Regions from separate parts of the Methylobacterium sp. 22177 genome, predicted to be linked through region 1. Evidence: predicted binding sites of a transcription regulator. Region 1 holds the regulator's gene; the other holds the start of a gene.

What was found. Region 1 encodes HrcA, which represses chaperone genes, less so after heat shock. Its sites were predicted from a motif close to GTTAGCACTCNCNNNNNGNGAGTGCTAAC; they were not measured.
Region 2: groES (co-chaperone GroES) is a predicted target of HrcA. The motif match lies at 3,792-3,820, and genes of this name have one in related genera.

The regions. Positions count from the first base shown of each region.
Region 1 is NZ_JBQEPK010000017.1:16,175-23,339, reverse strand. It holds gene hemW (radical SAM family heme chaperone HemW) at 1-1,027, opposite strand, end outside; gene rdgB (RdgB/HAM1 family non-canonical purine NTP pyrophosphatase) at 1,067-1,696, opposite strand; gene rph (ribonuclease PH) at 1,693-2,406, opposite strand; gene hrcA (heat-inducible transcriptional repressor HrcA) at 2,574-3,629, shown strand; gene ACTJK8_RS16530 (DUF1236 domain-containing protein) at 3,684-4,484, opposite strand; gene ACTJK8_RS16525 (MFS family transporter) at 4,723-6,087, shown strand; gene ACTJK8_RS16520 (alpha/beta hydrolase) at 6,173-7,165, shown strand, end outside.
Region 2 is NZ_JBQEPK010000005.1:202,966-210,130, forward strand. It holds gene ACTJK8_RS08265 (ligase-associated DNA damage response DEXH box helicase) at 1-259, shown strand, start outside; gene pdeM (ligase-associated DNA damage response endonuclease PdeM) at 301-1,014, shown strand; gene ACTJK8_RS08275 (methyl-accepting chemotaxis protein) at 1,025-2,485, opposite strand; gene ACTJK8_RS08280 (CorA family divalent cation transporter) at 2,693-3,679, opposite strand; gene groES (co-chaperone GroES) at 3,891-4,181, shown strand; gene groL (chaperonin GroEL) at 4,253-5,893, shown strand; gene ACTJK8_RS08295 (hypothetical protein) at 6,000-6,293, opposite strand; gene fae (5,6,7,8-tetrahydromethanopterin hydro-lyase) at 6,697-7,165, opposite strand, start outside.

The DNA of each region.
Region 1 (7,165 bases):
CGTAGGTGTCGGGATCGATCCCCTCGCGCAGGCGCAGGCCCATCACCAGGAACTCGTCGGCCTGATCGGCTGCGGTGAGGATCTCGGTCTCGACGATCCCGTGGCCCTCGGCCTCGACCCGGGCGAGCCACGCCTCGGGCGATCGCTCCGTAACGGTTCCGAGCCGGCCCCCGGGCGTCACGAGCCGCCCGTGGGCGCCCGGACCGATGCCGGCATACTCGCCGTAGCGCCAGTAGAGCAGGTTGTGCCGCGATTCGGCGCCGGGCCGCGCGTGGTTCGAGATCTCGTACGCCGGAAGGCCGGCCTTCGCGCAGAGATCCTGGGTGACGTCGTAGAGGGCGCGGCCGACCTCGTCGTCCGGCGTCACCAGCTTGCCGGCGGCGGCGAGCCCGTGGAACGGTGTCCCGGGCTCGATGGTGAGCTGGTAGAGCGAGAGGTGCTCCGCGGCCCGCGCGAGCGCCTCGGCGAGCTCCGCCCGCCACAGCGCCGGCGTCTGGCCGGGCCGCGCGTAGATCAGGTCGAAGGAGGTCCGCGCGAAGGCCGACTGCGCCAGGGCGATCGCGTCCAGGGCCTGTGCCGTGTCGTGCAGGCGCCCCAGGGTCCGCAGCGAGGCATCGTCGAGGGCCTGGATGCCGAGCGACACACGGTTGACCCCGGCCGCGCGGTAGCCGTGGAAGCGGCCGGCCTCGACACTCGACGGGTTGGCCTCGAGGGTCACTTCCGCGTCCGGCGCGACCGCCCAGTGGGCCGCGACCGCGTCGAGCAGGCCGGCCACGGTCGCGGGCTGCATCAGCGAGGGCGTGCCGCCGCCGAGGAAGATGCTGGTGACGGTGCGGCCCGGCGTGCGGGCGGCATTGTGGGCGATCTCAGCGCGGAAGGCGGCGAGGAAGCGGGGCTCGTCCACGCCCGCGCGGCGGACGTGGCTGTTGAAGTCGCAGTACGGGCACTTCGCGGCGCAGAAGGGCCAGTGCAGGTAGATCCCGAAGCCCGCGTCGCGGGTCGGATGGTCCGGGCCGGTCGATGACATGATGGCGGGGATGTGAGCGCCCGCGCCCCGTTTGGCAAATCAGGCGCCGGGCGCGAGGCAGGCGCGGCTCAGCTCGACGAAGGCGCGGGCGCGGTGGGACAGGCCCCGCCCCTTCTGCCAGTCGACGCCGTGCTTCTCCTCGGCGGTCATCTCGCCGAAGGTGCGGTCGTGGCCGTCCGGCCGGAAGATCGGGTCGTAGCCGAAGCCCGCGGAGCCCTTCGCGGCGACGAGGTCGCCGAACACCCGTCCCTCGAACAGCTCGGTGTGTCCGTCCGGCCAGGCCAGCACCAGGGCGGACACGAAGTGCGCCCGGCGGTCGGCCGCGCCGCGCCGGTCGAGTTCGGCGAAGATCCGCGCCATCGCGCCGGCGAAGTCCTTGGTCGGGCCGGCCCAGCGGGCCGAGAAGATGCCCGGCGCCCCGTCGAGGGCGTCGACGCACAGGCCGGAATCGTCGGCGAAGGCCGGCAGTCCGGTGGCCTCGGCCGCAGCTTGCGCCTTGATGGCCGCGTTCTCGGCGAACAGGGTGCCGGTCTCGTCGGGCTCGGGCAGGCCGAGTTCGCCCGCCGACACCGCCTCGATTCCGAACGGCGCGAGCAGCTCGCGCATCTCGGTGAGTTTGCCGGCATTGTGCGTGGCGATCACCACCTTCCCGGTCAGACGGCGGCTCACGCGATGGCCTCCTTCTGCAGGGCGACCAGCCGCTCCGTGCCGGCGCGGGCGAGGCCGAGGAGTTCGAGGAGCTGTTCCTGCGTGAAGGGCTCCATCTCGGCGGTGCCCTGCACCTCGACGATGCCGCCCCGGCCCGTGAGCACGAAGTTGGCGTCGGTCTCGGCGGCCGAATCCTCGGCGTAGTCGAGGTCGAGAACCGGCGTGCCCTTGTACAGGCCGCACGAGACGGCGGCGACGTGGTCGCGCAGCGGATCGACGGAGATGATCGAGCGCGTCCGCATCCAGGCGAAGCAATCGTGCAGCGCCACCCAGGCGCCCGTGATCGCGGCCGTCCGGGTGCCGCCGTCGGCCTGGATCACGTCGCAGTCGATCGTGATCTGGCGCTCGCCCATGGCCGGCAGGTTGGTGACGGCGCGCAGCGACCGGCCGATCAGCCGCTGGATCTCCTGGGTCCGGCCCGACGGTTTCCCGGAACCGACCTCGCGGCGGGTGCGTTCGTGCGTCGCACGCGGGAGCATGGCGTACTCGGCCGTGACCCAGCCCTTGCCGGAACCGCGCAGCCACGGCGGCGCGCGCTCTTCCAGGGACGCGGTGCAGAGCACCCGGGTGTTGCCGAAACTGACGAGGCACGAGCCCTCGGCGTAGCGCGAGACCGCGCGCTCCAGGCTCACGGGCCGCAACTCGTCGGCGGCACGCTTGGAAGGCCGCATCGCGGGCCCCTTCTGTCGAGAGTGTCGAGGGCCGCGCTCTTAGGCCGCCGCGCAACCACGGGCAAGCATCGCCGTGCGGATTGATCCGCGCGGGACGGTTGGACATGATCGGACCACAGGATGACCTCGTGACACACCCCAGTCCCAACTTCCCGAACGGCCAGTCCATGCAGGCGCTCGCCGCCCTCAACGAGCGTGCCCGGGAGATCTTCCGGCAGATCGTCGAGAGCTACCTCACCACCGGCGAGCCGGTCGGGTCCCGGAACCTGGCGCGCATCCTCCCGATGGCGCTGTCGCCGGCCTCGATCCGCAACGTCATGGCGGATCTGGAGCATTCCGGCCTGATCTTCGCCCCGCACACGTCCGCAGGCCGCCTGCCGACGGAATTGGGCCTGCGCTTCTTCGTCGACGCGATGCTCGAGCTCGGCGACGTCAGCCAGGACGAGCAGGCGCGGATCGAGGCGCAGATGCGCGCCGCCGCCTCGGGCCACACGTTCGACTCGGCCCTGGCCGAGGCCTCGACCATGCTGTCCGGGGTCTCCCGGGGCGCCGGGGTCGTCCTGACCACGAAGGCGAACGTCAACCTGAAGCACATCGAGTTCGTGCGCCTCGATCCGGCCCGGGCCCTCGTCATCCTCGTCTCGGACGACGGCTCGGTGGAGAACCGCCTCGTGGACCTGCCGCCGGGCCTGCCGGCCGGCGCGCTCCAGGAGGCGACGAACTTCCTGAACGCGCGCCTGCAGGGCCGCACGCTCGGCACGCTCCGCGCCGAGATCGAGGCCGGCCGCAAGGCGATGAAGCGGGAGCTCGACGCGATCACCGAGCGCCTCGTCGATGCCGGGCTCGCCACGCCGGTCGGCCCGTCGGAGGCGCGCCAGCTGATCGTGCGCGGGCAGGCCAACCTGCTCGACGACCTGCGCGCGGTCGAGGACCTCGAGCGCATCCGCCTGCTGTTCAACGATCTGGAGACCCAGAAGGACGTGATCGATCTCCTGTCCCGCGCCGAGGGCGGCGAGGGCGTGCGGATCTTCATCGGCTCGGAGAACAAGCTGTTCTCGCTGTCGGGCTCCTCGCTGATCGCGGCGCCGTTCCGCGACGGTTCGCAGAAGATCGTCGGCGTCGTCGGCGTGATCGGTCCGACCCGGCTCAACTACGCGCGGATCGTGCCGATGGTCGACTACACGGCGCGCGTGGTGTCGAAGCTCCTGGACGGCGGGCGGTAGAGGGCACCGGGCAGAGGATCCGCCCGGCACACCGATCGTCCTGTGACCGCCCGCTCAGGCCGGGATCACGTCCACGATCTCGTAGGTGTCTGGATCGATGATCACGATATCGTCCCGCACGAGGATGAAGTCGTAACCTTCGTATTCCGGCACCAGCTCGATGATCGCCGGCGGCAGCCGGTGGAGGGTGATCGAGCGCGGGATCGCCGTGCCCACCGCCAGACCGAAGGCCACGTCCCGGAGCGGCGAGACACCCAGGCGCGTGATCGAGCTGCGGAACTCGGTCCGCTGACGGGTATCGAGGCGGCCGACAGCGCCGCGGACGGCGCCGCGGTCGCGGGCGCCGGCGCGGCCACCCCGTTCCGCGGCCGGACCGCGATCGCCGCGCGCGGGACCGGCCGCGTCGCGGTTGCCGCGCTCGGGACCGGCGCCGGGCTCGCGCCCACCCCGCTCGCCCCGGTCCCCGCGATCGCCGGCACCGGGATTCGCGGCCGGCCCGCCCCGGTCCGCCGGTCCGTTGCGCTCGGCCGCGCCGCCCGGACGGCCCGGCCCCTCGGTACCGCGACCGGCGGCGCCGCCCGGCTCGGCGCCGCGCGGGCCACCCTCGGCCCCGCCGGGACCGCGCATCGCCCCGCCCTCGGCCCCGCCGGCGCCACCCCGCATGCCGCCGCCCGCACCGCCGCCCGCACCGCCACCGGCCGGACCGGCGCCCGCACCGGCCGCGCCACCGGGACCGCCGGCGCCGCCGCCACCGGGTCCGGCCCCGCCGCCGCCCGGGCCGCCCTGCGCGAACGCCGTCGCCGCTCCGGCGACGACGAGGGCCGCCGCGACCGTGTCTCTCAGAATCCGCTTCATGGCTTCTCCTCCTGGGGTGGTCGGAGCGCCATCGACGCCCACGCCGGGCCGCAACGGGGCCTCGGGGCGAACCGTTCCGTCCCGCGGCACTGTGGACGCGCGGCCGGTGACACCCGCCCGCGCTGTCCTCGGCTAAGTCGGATCACGGTCTTGCGATCAGGCGCGTCACCTGTAACGTCGCGCCGCACGAAGAAGAGACCGGTTTCGGCCGGCATCAAGATTGATCCACGGAGACGCCATGTCCGCCTCTCGAGACGATACGATCGGTATCGCACCGAGTGCCCTCGATGATGCTGCGGACCGGAAGCGCCGGATCTGGGCGATCGTCGGATCGTCCTCGGGCAATCTCGTCGAGTGGTACGACTTCTACTGCTACGCGTTCTTCGCGCTCTACTTCGCGCCGGCCTTCTTCCCGAAGGGCGATTCCACCAGCCAGCTCCTGCAGACCGCCGGCATCTTCGCGGTGGGCTTCTTCATGCGCCCGATCGGCGGATGGCTGTTCGGGCGCATCGCCGACCGGGTCGGCCGCCGGACCTCGATGGTCATCTCGGTGCTGATGATGTGCTTCGGCTCGCTGCTGATCGGCATCCTGCCGACCTACGAGCATGTCGGCACGCTGGCGCCCGTGCTGCTGCTCCTCGCCCGCATGCTCCAGGGCCTGTCGGTCGGCGGCGAGTACGGCACTTCGGCCACCTACATGAGCGAGGTGGCGATCAAGGGCCGGCGCGGCTTCTTCGCCTCGTTCCAGTACGTCACGCTGATCGGCGGCCAGCTCCTCGCCTCGCTGGTCCTGGTGCTGCTGCAGACGGTAATGACCGGTCAGGAACTCACCGCGTGGGGCTGGCGCATCCCGTTCTTCATCGGCGCCGCGCTGGCGGTCGTCGCGCTCTATCTGCGGCGCTCGCTGGCCGAGACGAAGGACAGCAGCGACAAGGAGACCGCCGGCACCTTCTCGGCGCTGGCCAAGCACTGGCGGGCGTTCCTGGTCGTGGTCGCCTACACGGCCGGCGGCTCCCTGAGCTTCTACACCTTCACGACGTACATGCAGAAATACCTCGTCAACACCGCCGGCATGCCGAAGACCTCGGCGTCGCAGACGATGACGGCGGTGCTGTTCGTCTACATGATCATCCAGCCGCTCTTCGGCGCGCTCTCCGACAGGATCGGCCGGAAGGCCAACATGCTGCTCTACAGCGGCCTCGGCACGCTCATGGTGGTGCCGCTGATGACGGCTCTCGGGACCAACAAGGACCCCTACCTCGCCTTCGCGCTGATCTCCCTCGGCCTCGCGGTGGTGTCGTTCTACACGGGCATCAGCGGCATCGTGAAAGCGGAGCTGTTCCCCACCAACGTCCGCGCCCTCGGCGTCGGCCTGTCCTACGCGGTCGCCAACGCCACCTTCGGCGGCACCGCCGAGTTCGTCGCCCTGTGGTTCAAGGACAACGGCATGGAGAGCACGTTCTTCTGGTACGTGACTGTCCTGATGGCGGTCGCCTTCGTGGCCTCGCTGATCATGCCGAACCCCAAGGTCCACGGCTATCTCGACGGCGCCGGCACCGTCGAGGAGGCGCTGGGCAAGAAGCCCCGTCTCGCCCACGCCTGAACGAGGGCCGCCCGGCTGGACCGGGCCGGCCTTTCACGCTGATATGGCTCCCGCCGGGCGCGCCAGACGCCCGCGGGAGGACGCCATGTTCAGGAATGCCGCCGTCGGGGCGCTGGCCCTGCTCTGTCTCGCGACCGCAGCGCGCTCCGGGGCCGCCGAGCCGGGAACCGCCGACGCGCCGTTCAGGCCGACGCGGCCCGCGGGCTACCTCTTCGTCGGCGGCCGCTACGCCACGGCGGGCGGCAAGACGACGGCGTCCGGGCAGATGTTCGTGGAGTACCGCGCCCCGGAGCGGGTGACGCAGCCCTACCCGATCGTCCTGGTGCACGGCACCGCGCAGACCGGGACCAACTTCCTCGGCACCCCGGACGGGCGCCCGGGCTGGGCCGACCGCTTCGCCGCGAAGGGCTTCGCGGTCTACGTCGTCGACCAGGTCGGCCGCGGCCGCTCGGGCGGCGACCCGGACACCTACGGTCCCTACGCCCGCCTGCCCGCCGAGGATCTGGAGACGGTGTTCACCGGCCAGGAGCGCTTCGCGCTCTACCCGCAGGCGAAGCTTCACACGCAGTGGCCGGGCGGCGCGGGAGTCCGCGGCAACGCCGCCTTCGACCAGTTCTACCTCTCCCAGGTGCCCTACATCGCCAGCGCGCTGAAGAGCGAGGAACTGGTCGATCCGGCGCTGGTCGCGCTGCTCGAGACGATCGGCCCCGCGATCCTGCTGACGCACTCGCAGGCGGGCGTCTTCGGCTGGGCGGTCTCCGATCAGCGGCCCGACCTCGTGAAGGCGCACGTGGCCGTGGAGCCCAACGGACCGACCTTCTACGACATCCGCTTCAAGGGCGGCGCGGAGTGGTACGAGCGCGTCGGCGAGTCCCGGGCGCGGCCCTACGGCATCACCCGGGTGCCGCTGCACTTCGAGCCGCCGGTGAGCGGTCCGGCCGACTTGACGGTCGTCCAGGCCGAGAGCGCCGCCGCGCCCGACAAGATCCGCTGCTGGCTCCAGGCCGAGCCCGCGCGCCGGTTGCCGAACCTCGCCCGGGTCCCGGCGGTGATCGTCACCGCCGAGGCCTCGTTCCGG
Region 2 (7,165 bases), on a different contig from region 1:
GCTGCGCAAGCACCAGCCCGACCACCTCCTGCTGCGGGCGGCGCGGCAGGATGCGGCAACCGGACTCCTCGACGTGAGGCGCCTCGGCATGATGCTAGAGCGCATCCAGGGGCGAATCATCCACAGGTCTCTCGACCGGGTCTCGCCGCTCTCCGTGTCCGTGATGCTCGAGATCGGGCGCGAGCGGGTCTACGGCGAGGGCGCCGACGAGATCCTGGCCGAGGCCGAGGCGGAGCTTCTCCAAGAGGCTCTGTCCTGACCGCCGATCCGCCCTTCCCCGACGACACCGAGGATGCGATCTTGGCGGCCGGCCTGAGACTCGAGAAGACTCACAAGCACCCCACCCTGCTTCTCGCGGGCGAGACCTTGGTGCTCGACCTCTGCGGCGGCCTCTGGCTGCCGGAGCACCGGACGCTGATCGTGTCCGATCTCCACCTGGAGAAGGGCTCGTCCTACGCGGCCCGCTCCGGCCAGTTCCTGCCGCCCTACGACACCCGCGAGACGCTCGCCTGCCTGCACGAGGCGGTGGTGCGCCACGATCCCGCCCGCGTGGTCGCGCTGGGCGATTCCTTCCACGACGCCCGCGGTCCCGAGCGCATGGAGCCCGGCGACCGCGCCCTGGTGGCGGCCCTGCAGGAGGGGCGGGACTGGGTCTGGATCGCCGGCAACCACGACGCGGCCGTGAACGAGGGCGTGGGCGGCCGCTACGCCGACGCGCTCACGCTGGGCGGCCTCGTCCTGCGCCACGAGCCGAGCCCAGAGCCCGTCCCCGGCGAGATCGCGGGCCATCTCCATCCCTGCGGGAAGGTGGCGATGCGCGGGCGGGCGGTGCGCCGCCGCTGCTTCGTCACGGACGGCACCCGCCTCGTCATGCCGGCTTTCGGAGCCTACGCGGGCGGCCTGAACGTCCGCGACAGGGCGATCGAGAGCCTGTTCCCCGACGGGTTCACCGCCCATCTCCTCGGCGACGGGCGGGTCTTCGCCATCGGCCGGGCGCAGCTCGCCCGGGATTGAGCCGCGCGGATCAGGCCGTCTTCATGAAGCGGATCACGCTCTCCGACAGGCTCGTCGAGTGGCCGGCGAGGCTCTCGGCGATGCCCTGGACCGTCTGCGCCAGCTGACCGGTGGCGTTGGCGGCCTCGGAAACGCCGCCGATATTGCCCGCCATCTCGTGGGTCGAGACCGCCTGCTCCTCGACGGCGCTCGCCATCGCCAGGGTAAGCTTGGACAGTTCGTCCACCGCCGCGGTGATCATCTCGATGGCGCCGACGGCGTCGCCGGTGGCGCTCTGGATCGCCGAGACCTGCTGGGTGATCTCGCCGGTCGCCTTGGCCGTCTGCTCGGCGAGCGCCTTCACCTCGGAGGCGACGACCGCGAAGCCGCGTCCGGCGGCGCCGGCCCGGGCCGCCTCGATCGTGGCGTTCAGCGCCAGCAGGTTGGTCTGGTCGGCGATCGACTTGATCATGCTCACCACCGCGTCGACCTTGCGGGCGTTCTCGGCGAGCTGGCGCATGGTCGCGTCGGTCGTCCCCGCCTGGGCGGCGATCTGCTGCGCGCGCTCCGAGACCCGCCCGACCTGGCCGGAAATTTCCTGGATCGCGCCGTTCATCTGCTCGGAGCTCGACGCGACCGACGAGGCCTTGTGGCGCGCGGATTCGGCTGACTGCATCAGGCCCTCGGCCGAGCTCTGCATCTCCTGGATGGCGGAGCCGACGGCCTCCACGACGCGCTTGACGTCGGTCTCCATGTTCACCTGCGCGGTGACCACCGCCCAGGTCAGCATCGGGCCGAGGTACTGCCCCTTCTCGTCGTTCACCGCCGTGACCCGCAGGTTGAGGGTCTCGGGCCCGACCCTGATCTTGGTGCTGTGCGGCAGCCGGCTCGCGTCCGCCAGCATGGTGCGCTGGTGGCTCGGGTTCTTGTGGAAGATATCGAAGGAGCGGCCGAGCATGTCGTCGACTCTGACCGGCAGGTGCTGGTCGATCGTGCCGAGCGTCTTGCGCGACGTGGCGTTCATGTAGTCGATCTTGAAGTTGTCCTTCAGGTCGGCCGTCATGACGGCCACCGGTACGTTGTCGATCATCGTCAGGAGCCGGTTGATCTCCTTCTTCTTCGCGGAGATGTCCGCGGCGAACTTTACGACCTTGATCGGCTTGCCCCGCGCGTCGAGGACGGGATTGTACGTCGCCTCGAGCCAGACCGAGTCGCCCTCCTTGTCGAGGCGCAGGAACTCGCCCGTGACGTACTGACCGTCCTTGAGCTTGTCCCAGAACGCGGCGTACTCCGCGGTCTCGGCATAGCTCTTGTCCACGAAGATGCGGTGATGCCGGCTCTGGACGTCGCTGAGGCTGTACTTCATCAGCCGCAGGAAGTTCTGGTTCGCGTGGAGGACGGTCCCGTCCATCGAGAATTCGATGATCGCGAGTGAGCGGTCCAGGGCGTCGATCTTGGCCTGGGCCTCGTTGAAGACAGTACGATTGAACATGGTCCCGCTCGCGTTCCCCCGCGCCGGGTCTAGCGCCGCATCGTTAATGAATTGCTTATTTCGGAATTCGTTCAGGTTAAGCGCGGGCGAAGATCGAACGAATGCTTGCGACGCCGTGTCCGCTCTGTGCTCGTGTCCGGACCGGCGCCGCCCTCGGCGGCTGAGATGCGATGTGGTGTTTCCAATGCTATAATTTTTCGGTCAATATTAGAACCAGCCCCGCATGCGGAAGTATATGATCGGCGCGACCGCGCTCAAAAGGATCAGGCCGAGCGCGTAGGGATATCCGAGAGCCCAATCCAGCTCGGGCATGTGCTTGAAGTTCATGCCGTAGATCGACGCGATCAGCGTCGGCGGGACGCCGACCACCGAGACCACGGTGAGGACCCGGAAGACGTTGTTCTGCTCGATCGTGATGAGGCCGAGGGCGGCGTCGAGCAGGAACTGGACGTTCTCGGCGAGCCGCGTCTCGAACTCGTCGAGGGACTCGATGTCCCGCTTGATCGTCTCGAAGCGGGAATCCTCCGGCAGGCCGAGGCCGTCGCAGGCCGCGGCGACGAACGGGATGATCCGTTCGAGGCCGAGCAGGCTCGACCGGATCTTTCCCAGAACCTTCCCGCGGTTGCTGATGCCGCGCAGAATCCGGCGCAGGGCGAGATCGCGGCGCCGGGGCGGGGGGCGCTCCAGGCGCCGCCGCTCTGCGCCGCGGACGTCGAAGTCGAAGATGCGGGTGGAGAGCGTGTCGAGCTCGGATCCCATGTCTTCCAGGGCGTCGGCGAGGCTGTCGACCAGCTCTTCCAGGACGATGAGGAAGATCTCGCTGGGTGTCGTGCTGCCGTCGCCGTCCGCGATGCGCTTCGCGGAGGTCTCGAAGGCGCGCAGCTCGTGGAAGCGGATCGTGACGAGGTGATCCTTGGTCAGCAGGAAGCCCAGCGGCTTCAGCTGCGACGCGCTCTGCTCGAAGGTGATCATCGGCGTCGAGAGCGAGAGCCCGCCCTTCACCCGGCGCAGGCGGCTCGACGTCTCCACTTCCGAGAGCGCCGCCCGGGACGGCACGCGCAGACCGGTCGCGGCCTCGACCGCCGCGGCCTCTTCCGGCGTGGGATCGTTCAGGTCGAGCCACACGGTGTCGCGCGCGACCGGCCTGCCGGGTTGCAGCGCCACCGGGCCTTCGGGTCCGTGCAGGCTCAGCATGAGAGCGCGTTATCCATGAGGGGGAAAGGAGCCGCCGGCGCGTCATCGCACCGTCGCGCGGGGGTGCGACAGCCTTGACTCGGAACCCGCCCGCGCCTATCTCGCGGCCGTCTTTGGCACTCGCCGAGACAGAGTGCTAACAGTCGAGTTCGCGAGCGGTCCCGCCGGCCGCATCAACGCCAACTCCAGACCTGAAGCAAGAGGGCAGCTCATGAAGTTCCGTCCGCTGCACGACCGCGTGGTCGTCCGTCGCATCGAGAGCGAAGAGAAGACCAAGGGCGGCATCATCATCCCGGACACCGCCAAGGAGAAGCCGCAGGAGGGCGAAGTCGTCGCCGTCGGCCCCGGCGCCCGCGACGAGCAGGGCCGCGTCAACGCGCTCGACGTGAAGGCCGGCGACCGCGTCCTGTTCGGCAAGTGGTCCGGCACCGAGGTCAAGATCGACGGTCAGGACCTCCTGATCATGAAGGAATCCGACATCATGGGCGTCGTCGCCCTCTGATCGGATCACCCGTCATCGCCCTTTGAGGCCGTCCCGGCCTTGGGGTTCAACCAGTAGCTAAGAGGCACACAATGGCAGCGAAAGACGTTCGTTTCTCCGCCGACGCCCGCGATAAGATGCTGCGCGGCGTCGACATCCTCGCGGATGCGGTGAAGGTGACGCTGGGCCCGAAGGGCCGCAACGTCGTGATCGAGAAGAGCTTCGGCGCCCCGCGCATCACCAAGGACGGTGTGACGGTCGCCAAGGAGATCGAGCTCGCCGACAAGTTCGAGAACATGGGCGCCCAGATGGTGCGCGAAGTGGCCTCGAAGACCAACGACATCGCGGGTGACGGCACCACCACCGCGACCGTGCTGGCCCAGGCCATCGTCCGCGAGGGCGCCAAGTACGTCGCCGCCGGCATCAACCCGATGGACCTGAAGCGCGGCATCGACCTCGCCACCCAGGCCGCCGTCAAGGACATCATCGCGCGCGCCAAGAAGGTCTCGACCTCCGACGAGGTCGCCCAGGTCGGCACGATCTCCGCCAACGGCGACAAGGAGATCGGCGAGATGATCGCCCACGCCATGCAGAAGGTGGGCAACGAGGGCGTGATCACGGTCGAGGAGGCCAAGACGGCCGAGACCGAGCTCGACGTCGTCGAGGGCATGCAGTTCGACCGCGGCTACCTCTCCCCGTACTTCATCACGAACGCGGAGAAGATGGTCGCCGAGCTCGAGGACCCCTACATCCTCATCCACGAGAAGAAGCTCTCCTCGCTCCAGGCCATGCTGCCGGTGCTCGAGGCCGTTGTTCAGACCGGCAAGCCGCTCCTGATCATCGCCGAGGACATCGAGGGCGAGGCGCTCGCCACGCTCGTCGTCAACAAGCTCCGCGGCGGCCTGAAGGTCGCGGCCGTCAAGGCGCCGGGCTTCGGTGATCGCCGCAAGGCGATGCTCGAGGACATCGCGATCCTGACCAAGGGCCAGATGATCGCCGAGGATCTCGGCATCAAGCTCGAGAACGTGACGCTTCCCATGCTCGGCCGCGCCAAGCGCGTGCGCATCGAGAAGGAGAACACCACGATCATCGACGGCGTCGGCGAGAAGTCCGACATCGAGGGCCGCATCTCGCAGATCAAGGCGCAGATCGAGGAGACCACCTCGGACTACGACCGTGAGAAGCTGCAGGAGCGTCTGGCCAAGCTCGCGGGCGGCGTCGCGGTGATCCGCGTCGGCGGCGCGACCGAGGTCGAGGTGAAGGAGAAGAAGGACCGCGTCGACGACGCCCTCAACGCCACCCGCGCGGCGGTCGAGGAAGGCATCGTCCCCGGCGGCGGCACCGCGCTGCTGCGCGCCAAGAAGGCGGTCGCCGAGCTGAAGTCCGACATCCCGGACGTTCAGGCCGGCATCAAGATCGTCCTCAAGGCTCTCGAGGCCCCGCTCCGCCAGATCGCCCAGAACGCGGGCGTGGAAGGGTCGATCGTGGTCGGCAAGATCACCGACAACACCTCCTCGGAGACCTTCGGCTTCAACGCCCAGACCGAAGAGTACGTCGACATGATCCAGGCCGGCATCGTCGACCCGGCCAAGGTGGTGCGCACCGCTCTGCAGGACGCGGCTTCGGTCGCCGGCCTGCTGGTCACCACCGAGGCGATGGTCGCCGACGCGCCGAAGAAGGACAGCCCCGCTCCGGCCATGCCGGGCGGCGGCATGGGCGGCATGGACTTCTAAGTCCGCGCCACCGCGCATGACGGGGGAAAGGGGTCGCCGTGAGGCGGCCCCTTTTCTTTTGATGGCGGCACGCTCCAGCGGCGCGCGAGGCGCAGTCCGGTCAGCCTCATCGGCCGTGACGCGGCGAAGCCCGCGCCGCGAGGCGCGCCCACACAGTAGCGATCAAGGATTGCCGGACGCGGCCGGTCGCCCGGACCGGAATTTCGAAGTTCAGGCTGTGGTCGATCAGGTCTCGGATCCCGTCCTGATCGGGGCCTTCCCCGCCGACCTCGATGAACTCCAGGATCCAGGCATGGATCGCCGCGTGATCCGATGGATCGGGATCCGCAGCGAGAATGAGCCGGCCACCGTGTATCCAGTCATCGCGGAGGGCAGCCGAATCCTCGGCGGATGAAGTCATGGCCTGACCTCGCGGTCGCGCTCGACGCCGCCGCTCCATCCTCGCGTCCGCAGGCGGTACTTGGGGCGCCGATCACGCTTGGCGGAGGCTCGACGCGGGCGAGGACGCCGCGTCCGCGGGGAGATCAAGCCTGCTCCCGCCGCGTGATCGCGCGGAGGTCGAGGGAGGGGGCAGCAGCGCGGATCGCGTCCGCGCAGCGGGCTCGCCGACCGTTTCGGATCCGGGGAGCCGAGGCCCGGCGCCGCCCCGCGGCGGGTCGGGCGGCCGGCCCAAACGAGAAACGGGACGGCTCGCGCCGTCCCGTTCAGGGGCCTACCTATCGGCCAAGGAAGATCGAAGCCAGTCGCTGGAGCAGGCCCCGCGGTGCGGGCGGAGGCTCGCTCTGCCCAGGACCGTCCCCGATCTAAGCGTTGGCGGCGAAGGGGTGCTGCGCGGAGTTGCGCTGCTCGGTGACCGTCGAGGCCTTCGGCTCGCCGTTGACGGCGCGCTGGATCGACAGCTTGGTGGCCTCGTAGTTGTACTTCTGGATCTTGGCGTCGTCGGCCGCCTCCCAGTGGATGAACACGCCGACCAGGATGTACAGGTCGTCGGCCTCGTCCGCCGGGATGATGCCCTCGGCCACCGCGTCCTGCACAGCCTTGGCAACGCCGTGCTGGGCCGGGCCGAACATCTGGACGGCCTGACGGGCGTCGTTGATGGTGACCTTGTTGAACATCAGGGTGTTCGGCTTGCACGGCAGGTTCGGCGCGATGACCGCGAGCAGGCTGGTGAAGCCGTGCTTGTTGTTCACGAGGCCGTTGCAGAAGGCCGTCTCGGCCGGCGAACCGCGCGGTCCGATGATGAGGTCGATGTGGGCGACCTCGTTGCCGTCG